2 regions of the Hydrogenophaga sp. GW101-3F08 genome follow, and region 1 is predicted to be linked to the other one. Evidence: predicted binding sites of a transcription regulator. Region 1 holds the regulator's gene; the other holds the start of a gene.
The links. The regulator NrdR, encoded in region 1, represses ribonucleotide reductase genes. The targets are predictions, from matches to a motif close to CACNANATNTNGTG.
Positions count from the first base shown of each region.

Region 2: a site for NrdR is predicted at 3,529-3,542, ahead of AC07YZ_RS10010 (ribonucleoside-diphosphate reductase subunit alpha). Genes of this name have one in related genera too.

Region 1 covers NZ_JBWKZP010000002.1:703,811-710,981, forward strand. Annotated here, with positions in the region: gene AC07YZ_RS08935 (pilus assembly protein) at 1-1,696, opposite strand, end outside; gene AC07YZ_RS08940 (pilus assembly PilX family protein) at 1,728-2,249, opposite strand; gene AC07YZ_RS08945 (PilW family protein) at 2,300-3,358, opposite strand; gene pilV (type IV pilus modification protein PilV) at 3,367-3,840, opposite strand; gene AC07YZ_RS08955 (GspH/FimT family pseudopilin) at 3,830-4,315, opposite strand; gene nrdR (transcriptional regulator NrdR) at 4,476-4,937, opposite strand; gene glyA (serine hydroxymethyltransferase) at 5,041-6,285, opposite strand; gene AC07YZ_RS08970 (lytic transglycosylase domain-containing protein) at 6,586-7,171, opposite strand, start outside.
Region 2 covers NZ_JBWKZP010000003.1:103,551-110,721, forward strand. Annotated here, with positions in the region: gene AC07YZ_RS09995 (sensor histidine kinase) at 1-1,136, shown strand, start outside; gene AC07YZ_RS10000 (sigma-54-dependent transcriptional regulator) at 1,152-2,660, shown strand; gene ampD (1,6-anhydro-N-acetylmuramyl-L-alanine amidase AmpD) at 2,650-3,270, shown strand; gene AC07YZ_RS10010 (ribonucleoside-diphosphate reductase subunit alpha) at 3,721-6,636, shown strand; gene AC07YZ_RS10015 (ribonucleotide-diphosphate reductase subunit beta) at 6,779-7,171, shown strand, end outside.

The sequences.
Region 1 (7,171 bases):
AGGTGTCAACAGTCTGGTTGCCCGTCAACGTGGTGCGCAAATCGGTGGTCTTGGCAAAGCGGGCCACCGAGGCGCTGTAGTAGCTGCCCTCCTTGGTCGGCTCCTCGGGCGCCAAGCCCCGGATCCGCCCCAGCGATTTGACGGTCTTTGGGGTAGGCGCGGTGTCAAAAAAATTCTCCGATTGGCCGATGAAGAACTGCTGGTCGATGATGTTGGTTTCCAGCGAGGAGATGGTGGTGCCGATGGTTTCGACACTCATTCCCGTCAGGTCGCCTGTGAACGAACCAAATTCGCTGTAGACGCCAGGGAGCTGGTCCGAATCGAATGATGGGTTGACGTCCGAGATGGTCAGGAAGTTGGCCCGTGCGCAGGAAGAGGCACTGGCAGCGCTGTTGGACGCATATGGGTCATCCCAGGCTGCAGAGCTCAGACCCACTTGTCCATCGATCGTGGTGCCATCCGCGTAGGCAGCGGTGGCGGCACTTTTACCGGCAAAGTAACGGGTGGCTTCGTACAACAGTTCACCCACCGGATTGCCCCAGTCGGCAAACTCGCCGTCGGTCATCGAACGCGTCGCAACCCAACCCCCTCGGTAGTGGTTGTTTGTTGTCGTGTTGTTGTAGTCCCGGATGCGCAGCTTGTTGAAGGTATTGACGATGGGGGCATTGGAATTGAATTGCCCAGAGGTGCTGTTCACTTCGTCGGCAAACGACGAAACGACCTTGCGCAGCCGTCCGCCGCTCATGGGTTTATCGTAGCTGCCAGACAGCATGCCGAAGAACATGCTCTCGTTTTCGCCGTAGTCGTGCAGCAGGCCCACCGGTTTGTAGACCGGGGTGCCACCATTGGGATATTGCTTGCAGCCGTTGTGGAAGTTGGCGGTACAGACCTGAACCCGGACGCGGTAGTTGACTTCGCCATCGGTGTTGTTCGGGAAGTTGCCTGTGGACAGCGTGCTGCCCAGCACCGGGCGCTCCTTGGAGGCCCATTCCCAGATCCGGTGGTCGCCGCTAACACTCGTCCGTACGCGCAGCAGCGGCTGACGTGTATCACTGCAATCGCTCAACGTGCTGCAGTTGACTCCATCGGTACTGGTCAGGCTGCCGAAAAAATGCCGACGGTTGGTGCCATTGGGCTCGTTGAACGGGGTGTAGTCGCTGATCTTGTAACCATCGGTCGTTTCGCTGTGGTACTCCTTGCCCCAGCTGTGCGAGTCTTGCGGAATGTAGGCGCGGCGCAGCACGGTGTCGCTGGTGGTGTCGACCTCCCGGTGGCCACCATAGAGCACTTTGCGCAAGGCGTCGATGCGGCTGGTGGTCATGTAGTTGAGCCAGCGGCCAGACCATTGGGCCGAGCCGGTACAACGGCCCAGATTGTCCGTGGTGCCGGCCGGCTCAAAACGGTCGCTGCTGTAGTTGTAGCAATAACCGGAGTCAAACAAGCCGTAGTAGTTGATCGACGGCTTGAACCGGATGTCCAGCGTGCCATCACCATCGACGTCGCTGGCATCGTTGTAGGCCTCGTAGAACAGCTTGTGGTCCTTGCTCATGACCAGCATGGTCATGGGGGTGGCATTGGTGGTAGACCCCAGAGGGGTGCTGGGCCAGGTCACGGCACCGGCACTGAGATAAATGCCGGCCGCCAGGGTGGTCAGTGCCACCTTTGCGACACGGTTGGCGAGCGTGGACAGCTTCATGATGACCTTCCTTCTTTTCACTTTTTTGGTGTCATTCCGTGGCGTAGACGGACTGCAGAATCACTTCCGCCCGATCGGATCCGGCTTGGCTGCGCGCCGTGATGCGGTAGCGGGCGCAGGTGGCATTCACCAGCGGTGTGCTGGGGTCGCAGGGGAACGCGTTGCCCAGGAATTCCACGAAATACTGCGGCGAGGACCCGGCCTGGGTATTCAGGCTGACGGTGGCGTTGGTCCAACCTGAGAAACCGTTTATGGCCCAACGGCCTTCACAGTAGAGACCCGGCGCGGAGCATAGGCCGCCGGAACAGGTTGAACTGCATTCGGTGGCGTTGGTGGGCGCGGCGAGCGCCAGGGCACTGGTGTGCTTGGGGGTTGTCTGGGCCTGAGCCGCGGCCACGGCTTCGCCTGCACGCAGCCCAGCTTCAGCCGACTGGAAGGCTAGGCTGCGGTCGTAGAAGTTGGAGGACATCTTCGCTTCCAGCACCACGTTGCGCAGACTGGCCACGCCGATCAGTGTGATGAGGACCAGCAGGATGAGCGAGATGATGAGCACGGCGCCGCGCTCCTGTCTCGGTGCGGGTATGTGGGAAGTGTGCAATGGCTTCATGGCAGGCGGTTGCGAAGGGTGACCACGTGCGTCATCTGGCGCTGCAAGGCGGCGCCGTCGGTGCCCACGTTCTGCAGGCTTTGTAAGGTCAGCGTGACGCGAACGGCATTGACCCGGGGCCAACTGGTGACGGAGGCTGCGGTCGCGTAGTCGGTCGGCAATGCACCCGTGGCGTCTGTTTCCAGATAGGTCAGTTGCATGTCGGTGACGCCTTCGGCAATCTCTTCAATCAGCGGCGTTGCGCTGACTGTTCCACCGCTGTTCACCAATCGTGCTCTGTACAGCGACCGCCCGCCTCGCCCATTGAATCCGATGTACCAGATCTCGCTGGTCAGCTTGACCATGTAGCCGCCACTGAAGTCGTACAGATTGCCGTTGACGTTCGAGCAATCGGTGGGGTAGCCCAAACCCTTGCTGCAGTTTCCGGGCGACACCCCAGCAACACCTGTGTTGTGAACCACTGTGCTATTGGAGGTACTCGCACTGGTCACCTGCAGAAGAGCGGCCTGCCGATAGTTGCACACCAGTACGATGTCGCCATCCACTAGGCCATGACTGTTGGTGCCTACGTCAAACTGGGCCGAAGTGGGAACGTGCCCGTTGATCCGCACGCCGGTGTTCAGGTTGCCAAACACCAGGAAGACCGCATCGGTGCCATCGACCCGTTGACCCGCACCGGTACCGATGGTGATGCCGTTGGCTGCCGTACTGTTGTCATAGCCCCGGATGCCATCGGTCCAGTTGGCCCACCAGAAGGCGCTGCCACCGGAATCAGGGTTTATCACATCCGCGGTGGGCACACCCCGACCACACGGACTTCCGCCGGCTTCGCGCACTTGCCGCGCCATCAGTTCCACGGCAGTGCGTCCGCTTTCCTGCATGCGGGAGAGCTGCTCGGTGGTGCGATAGGCCTGCTGATTGGTGACGAACACGCCGATGACGCCTCCCACCAGGAACAAGCCCAGCGCAATGGCCACCATGAGCTCAACAATACCGAAGCCGCGAATCTGTCTGCGGGAGGGGCGGGGTCTGGAAATTCTGGGACGCTGGGTCATGGTTGTTCTCACAGCACACTGATCGTCTCGACCATCTGATTGGAGTCGCCGCTGATAGCCCGCGTGTCGTCCCAGAAGATGCGGACGGTGCATCGCTCACCCTGGCAGGTGATTTCGCCGCAGGTGGTGTCGCGATTTCCCAGGGTCTGCTTCAGCGCCTGCATCCAGAGACGTTGGTCGCTGGTGATCAGTGTGGTGCTGGCGCTGACGCTGCATGTTCTGCTGATGTTGTATTGCCCGGTACGCGCGGCATTCACGTTGGCGCGCATCGCGTCCAGCATCAGGTAGCTCAAGGTCACGGCCTGGCTGCGCTCGAATGCGCTCTGGTTGTTCTTCAGCGTACTGCTTTGCAGGCCTGCAATGCCCAGCAGGCCGATGGCCAGCACGAGCACGGCCACGAGCACCTCGATGAGGCCGAAGCCTCGTTGGGAAGAACGGCCGGCACGCGCCGGACGGGCAGGTTGTCTGTGTTTATTCGACATGGATCGATCCCGTGCGAATCCGGATGTTGCGGGTTTGTGCGCCTGACGTGATGGTGATCTGGCCACCGGTGATCAAGGTGGTACCGACGGTGGCGGTGCTGCAGGTGCAGCTGTAAGGCAGGCCGTCGGCCCGGTAGTCTGCGCAGAAGGTGCCCACCGTGGTGCTGCCTTGCAGGGTGCCTTCGCGGATGGCCGTGGCTGAAGAGGGCGTGCGAACGATCCAGCCAGTGCTCGCACTGCAGAACCGGTGCGTTGCGTTCTTGCGAATGGCTTCGCTGCGCGCGGTTTGCAGCCCACCCAGCAACTCGTTGGATTGCGCAGCGACCCGATTTTTTTCCATCATGCCCTGGAAGCTGGGTACGGCGATACCCAGAAGGATCGCTGCCACGGCGAGCGTCACCATCAGCTCGATGAGCGTAAAGCCGCCCGAACGGTGTCGAGTCGGCTTGCTCAATGGGTATGTGGACTTGTCCAATCGATCTCCGAAACAAACAGCAACTGGTAACAAGGTCAGAGTAACCTCTGGCCTGCTATGTTTTCATAGCGTAACAGTCGGGTTTGGCCCGGATGTACGAAGAACGATGGACGGAGCGTCTGTCCGACTGTACGGAAACGGTGTTGATGCCCTTGGTGCTTCAGCCACTGCTGCGTGAGGTGGTTTCTCTCACGGCGTCCATGAACTCGTTCACATCGTCGAAGCTGCGGTACACGCTCGCGAAGCGTATGTAGGCGACTTTGTCGAGCTTCTTGAGTTCGCGCATCACCATTTCACCCAGGCGGGTGGCGGGAACTTCGCGGACGCCCAGGTTGAGCAGCTTTTCTTCGATGCGCTCGATGGCGGCGTCGACCTGCTCGGTGCTGACCGGGCGTTTGCGCAGCGCCAGCGCGAAGGACGCCCTGAGCTTGGCGGGCACGTAGTCGACGCGCCGACCGTCTTTTTTCACCACAGCTGGAAAGCTGACTTCCGGGCGCTCGTAGGTGGTGAAGCGTTTTTCGCAGTGGCTACATTGGCGGCGGCGGCGGATGAAGTCGGCGTCTTCGGAGATCCGGGTCTCAACGACCTGGGTCTCCAGGTGACCGCAGAAGGGGCATTTCATGGGTACACCAATATACAGAGGGTTGCTGCCTGGCCGCCCACTGGCGAGATGCGCTACCGATGACGGATCGCGTCCCGCGCGGCGGCGCAGGCAGGAGCATGGCTTATTTATAGACCGGGAACCGGGCCGTCAGCGCGTTGACCTTGGCGCGCACGGCCTCGATGTTGGCCGGGTCGCGCGGGTTGTCCAGCACGTCGGCGATCAGGTTGGCGGTCAGCCGGGCCTCTTCGTCCTTGAAGCCTCGGGTGGTCATGGCCGGGGTGCCGATGCGCACGCCGCTGGTGACCATCGGCTTTTCTGGGTCGTTGGGGATGGCGTTCTTGTTGATCGTCATGTGGGCGCTGCCCAGCACGGCCTCGGCTTCCTTGCCGGTGATGCCCTTGGCGCGCAGGTCCACCAGCATCACGTGGCTCTCGGTGCGGCCGCTCACGATGCGCAGCCCACGCTGGGTCAGGGTCTCGGCCACGATCTGGGCGTTCTTCACCACCTGTTGCTGATAGGCCTTGAACTCCGGCGCCAGTGCTTCCTTGAAAGCCACGGCCTTGGCCGCGATCACGTGCATCAACGGGCCACCCTGCAGTCCTGGGAAGATGGCGCTGTTGATGGCTTTTTCGTGCTCGGCCTTCATCAGGATGATGCCGCCGCGCGGGCCGCGCAGGCTCTTGTGGGTGGTGGAGGTCACCACGTCGGCAAAAGGCACTGGGTTGGGGTACACGCCAGCCGCAATCAGTCCGGCGTAGTGGGCCATGTCCACCATGAAGATGGCGCCGACGTCTTTCGCCACTTTGGCGAAGCGTTCGAAATCAATGCGCAGGCTGTAGGCCGAGGCGCCGGCAATGATGAGCTTGGGCTTGGTCTCGTGGGCCTTGCGCTCCATGGCGTCGTAGTCGATTTCTTCCTTGTCGTTCAGGCCGTAGCTGACCACGTTGAACCACTTGCCGCTCATGTTGAGCGCCATGCCGTGGGTGAGGTGACCACCTTCGGCCAGGCTCATTCCCATGATGGTGTCGCCCGGCTTGAGGAAGGCGAGGAACACGGCCTCGTTGGCCGAGGCGCCGCAATGCGGTTGCACGTTGGCGGCGTCGGCGCCGAAGATCTGTTTCACACGGTCAATGGCCAGCTGTTCGGCCACGTCCACATACTCGCAGCCACCGTAGTAGCGGCGGCCCGGATAGCCTTCGGCGTATTTGTTGGTGAGCTGGGTGCCCTGGGCGGCCATGACCGCGGGTGAAGCGTAGTTTTCGCTGGCGATCAGCTCGATGTGGTGTTCCTGGCGCGCGTTTTCGGCCTGGATGGCGGCAAACAGTTCGGGATCGGTTTGCTCGATGAGGATGTTGCGGTCGTACATGGTGGCAGTCTTGGGTAACGTGGATCCCGGCGCGATGTGGACCACATCGGCAGGGGCTGCCCAGGCGAACGGCTGAACACCCGGTCGGGCCGGGCGGCACGCTTCCCAGTGGTTGTCCCGGCCGCTGATCGCTTTCAGCGCCGGGGGGCCACGTCAACGCAGCCAGTCAGAAGGAGTTCGTCCTTCGGTTGGTGCGCCTATCGCCAGTCGCGTACCCGGTTAGTTTAGCCGAGGCTTGCGCGGGCCATGGCTGTCAAATGGAGAGATCGGACGCCCGTGGGGTTTGCGTGTGCGGCTCGATCACGAGTTCGCCAGAGGCGTCTCGGGTGGGACGACGGGGGCCGCAGGCGCTTCCGCTTCGAAGTCGGTCGCAGAGTCTGGCTCGGGTGTGGGCTCGACGGTCGCGGGTGCGATCACCTGGGTGCGTTGGATTTGCGGGAAATAGCGTGGCATGGGTTTGCCCAGGGCCACGCTCTGGATGCGCAGGTGTTCCGCCATGACCTTGTTGATGTAGTCACCGCCATCGGATGAGACTGCGCCCACGTAAAGCCGCAGGCCGCCCTCGATCGAGCCTGCCTGCTTGATGCAGTCCTGCAGCACTTTGGCGCCCACACGAAGGTTCGACACCGGGTCGAAGGCCGCCAGTCGCCCGCCGAAATCCTCGTATTTGTCGGTGTGGACCCGGGTCAGCACCTGCATCAGGCCTTGTGCACCCACGGGGCTCTGTGCAAACGGGTTGAAACGCGACTCGATGGCCATGACCGCGAGGATCAGCGTGGGATCTACCCGGGCTTTCTGGCCGACGTCAAAGGCCTCCGCCACCAGCACGCTCAGGGGTTCGGGCGCCACACGGTATTTGCGGCTCAACCAGAAGGCCACATTGGCC
Region 2 (7,171 bases), on a different contig from region 1:
TCGAGAGCCTGAGCGAAGGTGTGCTGGTGGTCGATCCGCACAGTGTGGTGCGCAACGCCAACCCGGCCGCCCAGTTCATGCTGATGGGCGAGGACTACCCACGTGGCGCCAAGCTGCTGCTCTCGGCCCGGCCGGCTTGGGAAGGGCTGGCCAACCTGGTGAGCGAAACCTTTGCGGTCGGGCATCCGATGGAGTCGGAAGTCCGCATCGACCTTGATGAGCTCACCACCCACCGGCTGTTCGCGCGCACACGGTTGACCAGTGCGCAGGGCGGGCGTCGCGCCGGGCTGTGCGTGCTGTTTCTCGAAGACCTGCGCGAGGTCGAGGCCCAGGTGCGCACCGAAAAACTGGCCTCCATGGGCCGCATGTCGGCCGCCGTGGCGCACGAGATCCGCAACCCGCTATCGGCCATCACCCAAGCCAACGCGCTGCTGGACGAAGAAGTGCAGGAACCCGGACAGAAACGGCTCACCCGCATGATCGAACAGAACGCGCAACGGCTTTCGCGCATCGTGGACGACATTCTCAACGTCGCACGCGTCCAGCCCACCCGGGGCGATGGCGCCCCCCCGGTGCTGCCGCTGGACCACACGGTGCGACAGATCACGCACGAATGGATCCGGCAGAACCAGGCCCAGCGCGTGCTCGGGGTACACACCCACGCAGCCACGGCCCACGTCGGCTTCGACCCCGAGCACCTGCGCCGCCTGCTGATCAACCTGCTCGACAACGCGCTGCACCACGCCAGCCGCACCGCGTCGTCGATCCGTGTCATCACCCAGCCCAGCGGAAGCGACCGCATCCGCCTGTCGGTCTGGAGCGATGGCGCACCGCTGGAAGCCGGCGTGCTGCGCCACCTGTTCGAACCGTTCTTCTCCTCCGAGAGCCGTTCCAGCGGTCTGGGTCTCTACATCTGCCGCGAGCTGTGCGAACGGTATGGCGCCCAGATCGCCTACCAGCGCAGCCGGCTGGACCAGCGCGAAGGCAACGAGTTCTACGTGCTCATGGCGTCGTCGGCCAACGCGCCACGCCAACCGGTCCAGCAAAGCCTCTCGTACCCCCCAGGCGACTCGATCCCCAGCCTCACGCGCCCCGGCTCGCTCCTGCCGGGTGATCTGCCCCGTTCGCCCCGCTGACGCCCGAGCCACAAGATGCCCACCCCCACCCCCGTCACCGCCTCCGTGTTGGTCGTCGACGACGAGCCCGATCTGCGCACGCTCTACGAGCTGACGCTGCTGCGCGAAGGCCACCAGGTGGTCTCGGCCCAGGACCTGGCCCAGGCCCGCGAATGGCTGGCCCAGCAGCGGTTTGATGTGCTCATCACCGACATGCGCTTGCCCGACGGCCTGGGCCTGGAGCTGCTGCGCGAACTCAGCACCAGCCAGCGCACCGAAAGGTGCATCGTCATCACCGCCTACGGTTCGGCCGAAAACGCCGTGGAAGCGCTCAAGACCGGCGCGTTCGACTACCTGACCAAACCGGTTGATCTCAAGCAGCTGCGCGCCGCGGTGTTGGCCGCGCTGCAAAGCCAGCGCCATGTGCCCGCGGTGCTGCAGCAACGCACCCCAACCGACGGTCCGCGCGCGGCGATCGCGTCGTCCATCGCCGAGCTGCGCAGCGCCCCACCGCCGCCCGATGGCGTGCGCGCCCTGACGCGCATCGTGGGCGACGCGCCCAGCATCGCGCAGATCAAGGGCCGCATTGAAAAGGTGGCCACCAGCATGGCCCCGGTATTGATCCTGGGCGAGTCGGGCACGGGCAAGGAACTGGTGGCGCGCGCGGTGCACGAATGCAGCCACCGCGCCGCGGGCCCGCTCGTCGCGGTCAACTGCGGCGCCATCCCGGAAAGTCTGATCGAGGCCGAGTTCTTCGGCGTGCGCAAGGGCGCCTACACCGGCGCCACGCAAGACCGCGAAGGCTACTTCCAGGCGGCCAAGGGCGGCACCCTGTTTCTCGACGAGATCGGCGATCTCCCGCTGGCCATGCAGGCCAAGCTGCTGCGCGTGATCCAGGAACGGCGCGTGCGCCCGCTCGGCGGCGTGCAGGACGAGGCGGTGGACGTGCGTCTGGTCAGTGCCACCCACCGCGATCTCGGTGCGCTGGTCAAGACCGGGGAATTCCGGCAAGACCTGTTCTACCGGCTCAACGTGATCGAACTGCGCACCCCCGCGCTGCGCGACCGACGCGAAGACCTGCCCGAGCTGGCCCACGCGCTGCTGCAACGCATCTGCAACGAGACCGGGCAAGCCGTGCCCGGATTGTCCGGCGCGGCGCTGCAATGGCTTCAGTCGCGGGACCTGCCGGGCAATGTGCGCGAGCTCGAAAACCTGCTGCAGCGCGCCCTGGCGCTGAGCAGCGGCCACACCATCGAGCCCGACGACTTCGGCGACACCGCACTGGACACGATCCCGGCCAGCATCGAGCCCTTGCCACCGACCGACGCCGACGCAGCGGCCCCTCCGCCGTGCCCCGGCATTCCGGCCGATCTGCAGACCTACCTGGACCAGCAGGAGCGCCAGGTGCTGCTCCAGGCCCTCAAGGAAACCGACTACAACCGCACCGCCGCGGCGGCCCGGCTGGGGCTCAACCTGCGCCAGATGCGCTACCGCATCCAGCGGCTCGGCATTGCCATGCCCTCGGACGACAACGATGCGGGCTGAAACCAGGCACGCAGCCCCCCGCTGGCACTGGAACGGCGGCTGGCTGGATGCGGCCCGGCATTGCCCCTCGCCCAATTTCGGGCCACGCCCCCACGGCGCACACATCGACCTGATCGTCATCCACTCCATCAGCCTGCCCCCCGGCGTCTATGGCGGCCCCGAGGTGGAACAGCTCTTCACCAACCAGCTCGACTGGCAAGCCCATCCCTACTTCGAACAGATCCGGGGCATGGAAGTGTCCTCGCATTTCTTCATCCGGCGCGATGGCGAGCTGGTGCAGTTCGTCGACGCCGGCGCCCGCGCCTGGCACGCCGGCGCGTCGTGCTGGCGGGGACGCGACAACTGCAACGACGACTCCATCGGCATCGAGCTCGAGGGCCTGGAGGGCGACCGCTTCGAGACGGCGCAGTACCTCGCGCTGATCCGCTTGTGTGCCAGCCTGCGCACACGTTATCCGGTGGCCCATGTGGCGGGCCACGAGCACATTGCGCCCGGACGCAAGCAGGACCCGGGGCCGGGCTTTGACTGGTCGCAGCTGCGGCGGGGCCTGGGTTGGCCACGTCGGTGTTTTCCCGAAGACACAGACCGGGTTTTCACCGCTGACGATTGAGCCGCCCGCGCATCGGCAACCGCAGCCGATTCTTCACCGCCCGCATCGACGCGGCTTTCAGACCCGAATCCGCCCAGAGGGTTCGAAATCACTGGGTTCTCCCAACAAGGTTCCAGAAAATCCGGGGCGTTCCGGACCATGGAACCGGCGACAGGCAAGTGGGCTCTCGGGCGTTTTTTCGCCCACCGAAAAGCCCCAATCGGGTGCACCCATATTTTTTTTCAAACGCTACCGGTAGTGGCTTGAATGGCACCGACACACCAGATATAGTGTGCCCTGTGCTTTCGCGGCACCAGCGCATTTCACGCTGACGGCCTTCTGCCGTGGCACGCCGACCCCGGTCCGCAGCCTCCGCACACCGCCCGACACGGCCCTGAAACCGGCCCGCCCAACACCTGCCCAGCCGCACGGCACCGGGGCAGGCCACCAACAACAAATGAAAGAGGACCCATGCTGACAGCCCAATCCCCCTCCCCTTTGAGCACCGCTTCTGCCGCTCCCGCCGCTGGCGCCTTCGGCACCGTGGCGCATGCCACCGCCAGCCCGGTTTTCGCCAACTACCAGATCATTCGCCGCAATGGCGCGGTCGTCCCCTTCGAGCCCAGCAAGATCGCCGTGGCCCTGATGAAAGCTTTCCTGGCGGTGCACGGCACCCAGGGCGCTGCATCGGCCAGCGTGCGCGAAACCGTGGACGCGCTGACGCAGACGGTGGTGCGCGCGCTGATGCGTTCGCGCCCGGGCGGCGGCACCTTCCACATCGAAGACGTGCAAGACCACGTGGAGCTCGGCCTGATGCGCAGCGGTCACCACGAAGTCGCCCGCGCCTACGTGCTGTACCGAGAGCGCCGCACCCAGGAACGTGCCCACCAGGCCGAGGAAGCCAAACCCGCCGAAGCCCTGCTGCACGTGATGGATGGCGGCCAGCGGGTCCCCCTGGACCTGAACCGCCTGCAACACCTGATCGAAGACGCGTGCAAGGGCCTGGGCAAAGACGTCAAGGCCGACCCCATCGTCGCCGAGACCAAGCGCAACCTGTACGACGGCGTGCCGATCGAAGAGGTCTACAAGGCCTCCATCCTGGCCGCGCGCACCCTGATCGAAAAAGACCCCGACTACACCTACGCCACCGCGCGCCTGCTGCTGCACACCATCGTGAAGGAAGTGATCGGCGAAGAAGTGCCCTCCAGCGACATGGGCGCACGCTACGCCGACTACTTCCCGCAGTTCATCAAGAAAGGTGTGCAGAACGAACTGCTCGACGAGCGGCTGCAGCAGTTCGACCTGGCCCGCCTGGGTGCCGCGCTCAAGCCCGAGCGCGATCTGCAGTTCGACTACCTCGGCCTGCAGACCCTGTACGACCGCTACTTCCTGCATGTGCGCAAGAGCCGTATCGAACTGCCACAGGCTTTCTTCATGCGCGTGGCCATGGGCCTGTCGCTCAATGAGATCGACCGCGAAGCGCGCGCCATCGAGTTCTACGAAGTGCTGTCTTCGTTCGACTTCATGTCGTCCACGCCCACCCTGTTCAACAGCGGTACGCTGCGCTCGCAGCTCTCCAGCTGCTACCTGACCACCGTGCCCGACGACCTCGATGGCATCTACGAATCCATCAAGGAAAACGCGCTGCTCTCCAAGTTCGCCGGCGGCCTGGGCAACGACTGGACCCGCGTGCGCGCCCTGGGCAGCCACATCAAGGGCACCAACGGCGAATCGCAAGGGGTCGTGCCCTTCCTCAAGGTCGTCAATGACACCGCCGTCGCGGTGAACCAGGGCGGCAAGCGCAAGGGTGCGGTCTGCACCTACCTGGAAACCTGGCACCTGGACATCGAAGAATTTCTGGAGCTGCGCAAGAACACCGGCGACGACCGCCGCCGCACGCACGACATGAACACGGCCAACTGGATCCCCGATCTGTTCATGAAGCGCGTGATGGAAAAGGGCGAGTGGAGCCTGTTCTCGCCCAACGACGTGCCCGACCTGCACGACCGCTTTGGCGCCGACTTCGAGCGCGCCTATGTGGCCTACGAAGAGAAGGCCGCGCGCGGCGAGATCAAGCCCTACCGCAAGCTGCCCGCCACCGACCTGTGGCGCAAGATGCTCTCGATGCTGTTCGAAACCGGCCACCCCTGGATCACCTTCAAGGACGCCTGCAATGTGCGCTCGCCACAGCAGCAGGCCGGCGTGGTGCACAGCTCCAACCTCTGCACCGAGATCACGCTCAACACCAGCGACACCGAAACCGCCGTCTGCAACCTGGGTTCGGTCAACCTGCTCAACCACGTCAAGAGCGGGTCCACCGAAGGCTCCCGTCAGCTGGACCACGACAAGCTGCAGCGCACGATCAAGACCGCGATGCGCATGCTCGACAACGTGATCGACATCAACTACTACGCGGTCAAGAAAGCACGCGACTCCAACATGCGCCATCGCCCGGTGGGCCTGGGTGTCATGGGCTTCCAGGACGCCCTGTACGAGCTGCGCATCCCGTACGCCTCCAACGAGGCGGTGGAGTTCGCCGATCGATCCATGGAAGCCGTTTGCTACTACGCGTACTGGGCCTCCACCGAACTCGCCCGCGAACGCGGTCGCTACAGCAGCTTCAAGGGATCGCTGTGGGACCAGGGCATCCTGCCTCCCGACACGCTGGACCTGCTGGCGTGCGAGCGCGGTGGCTATGTGGACGTGGACCGCTCCAGCAGCCTGGACTGGGACGCGCTGCGCCAGAAGATCGCGCAGGACGGCATGCGCAACTCCAACTGTGTGGCCATCGCACCGACCGCGACCATCTCCAACATCATCGGTGTGGACGCCTCCATCGAACCCTGCTTCGGCAACCTCTCGGTGAAGTCCAACCTCTCGGGCGAGTTCACCGTCATCAACAGCTACCTTGTGAAAGACCTCAAGCGCCTGGGCCTGTGGGACGACGTGATGGTCATGGACCTCAAGCACTTCGACGGTTCCTTGCGCCCCATCGACCGCGTGCCACAAGAAGTGAAGGCGCTCTACGCCACCGCGTTCGAAGTGGAACCGCTGTGGCTGGTGGAAGCCGCTGCGCGGCGCCAGAAATGGATCGACCAGGCACAGAGCCTGAACATCTACATGGCCGGCGCCTCGGGCAAGAAGCTCGATGACACCTACAAGCTCGCATGGCTGCGTGGTCTCAAGACCACCTACTACCTGCGCACCACATCGGCGACCCAGGTCGAAAAATCGACCGGTCGCACGGGTCAACTCAACGCCGTTTCGATGACCAGCAACGACACCGCTTTGGGTGCGCCGGTCGCGACCAGTGAAGCGATGGTGGAGCCCGCCACCGACATCAAGTTCTGCGCCATCGACGACCCCGGTTGTGAAGCCTGTCAGTGATGTGAACCCGTCCGTGCCAATGTGTTGTGGTGTCGAAGCTCGCGCGTTCGATGCGACACCGCAACACAAAGCACACCCGTCGCGCATGAGTCCTTTGCATTTCATGCCGACACTTCGATAATCCGCAGAATTGGACACACATATGTTGACCTGGGACGAACAAGTCACTCCCTCATCGAAGCCCGCACCTCTTCCCCTGGCAACCAGCATGCCGGGTGTGCCAGTGTCACTGTCTGACGCCCCCCTCTCTTCTTCCGCCAGCGCAGGCACGCCAGGCGCGCGCCGCATCAACGTGGCCGACAAGCGCATCATCAACGGCAAGACCGACGTCAACCAGCTCGTGCCGTTCAAGTACAAGTGGGCCTGGGAAAAATACCTCGCCACCTGCGCCAACCACTGGATGCCGCAGGAAGTGAACATGAGCCGCGACATCGCGCTCTGGAAAGATCCCAATGGTCTGACCGAAGACGAGCGCCGCATCGTCAAGCGCAACCTCGGCTTCTTCGTGACCGCCGATTCGCTGGCCGCCAACAAC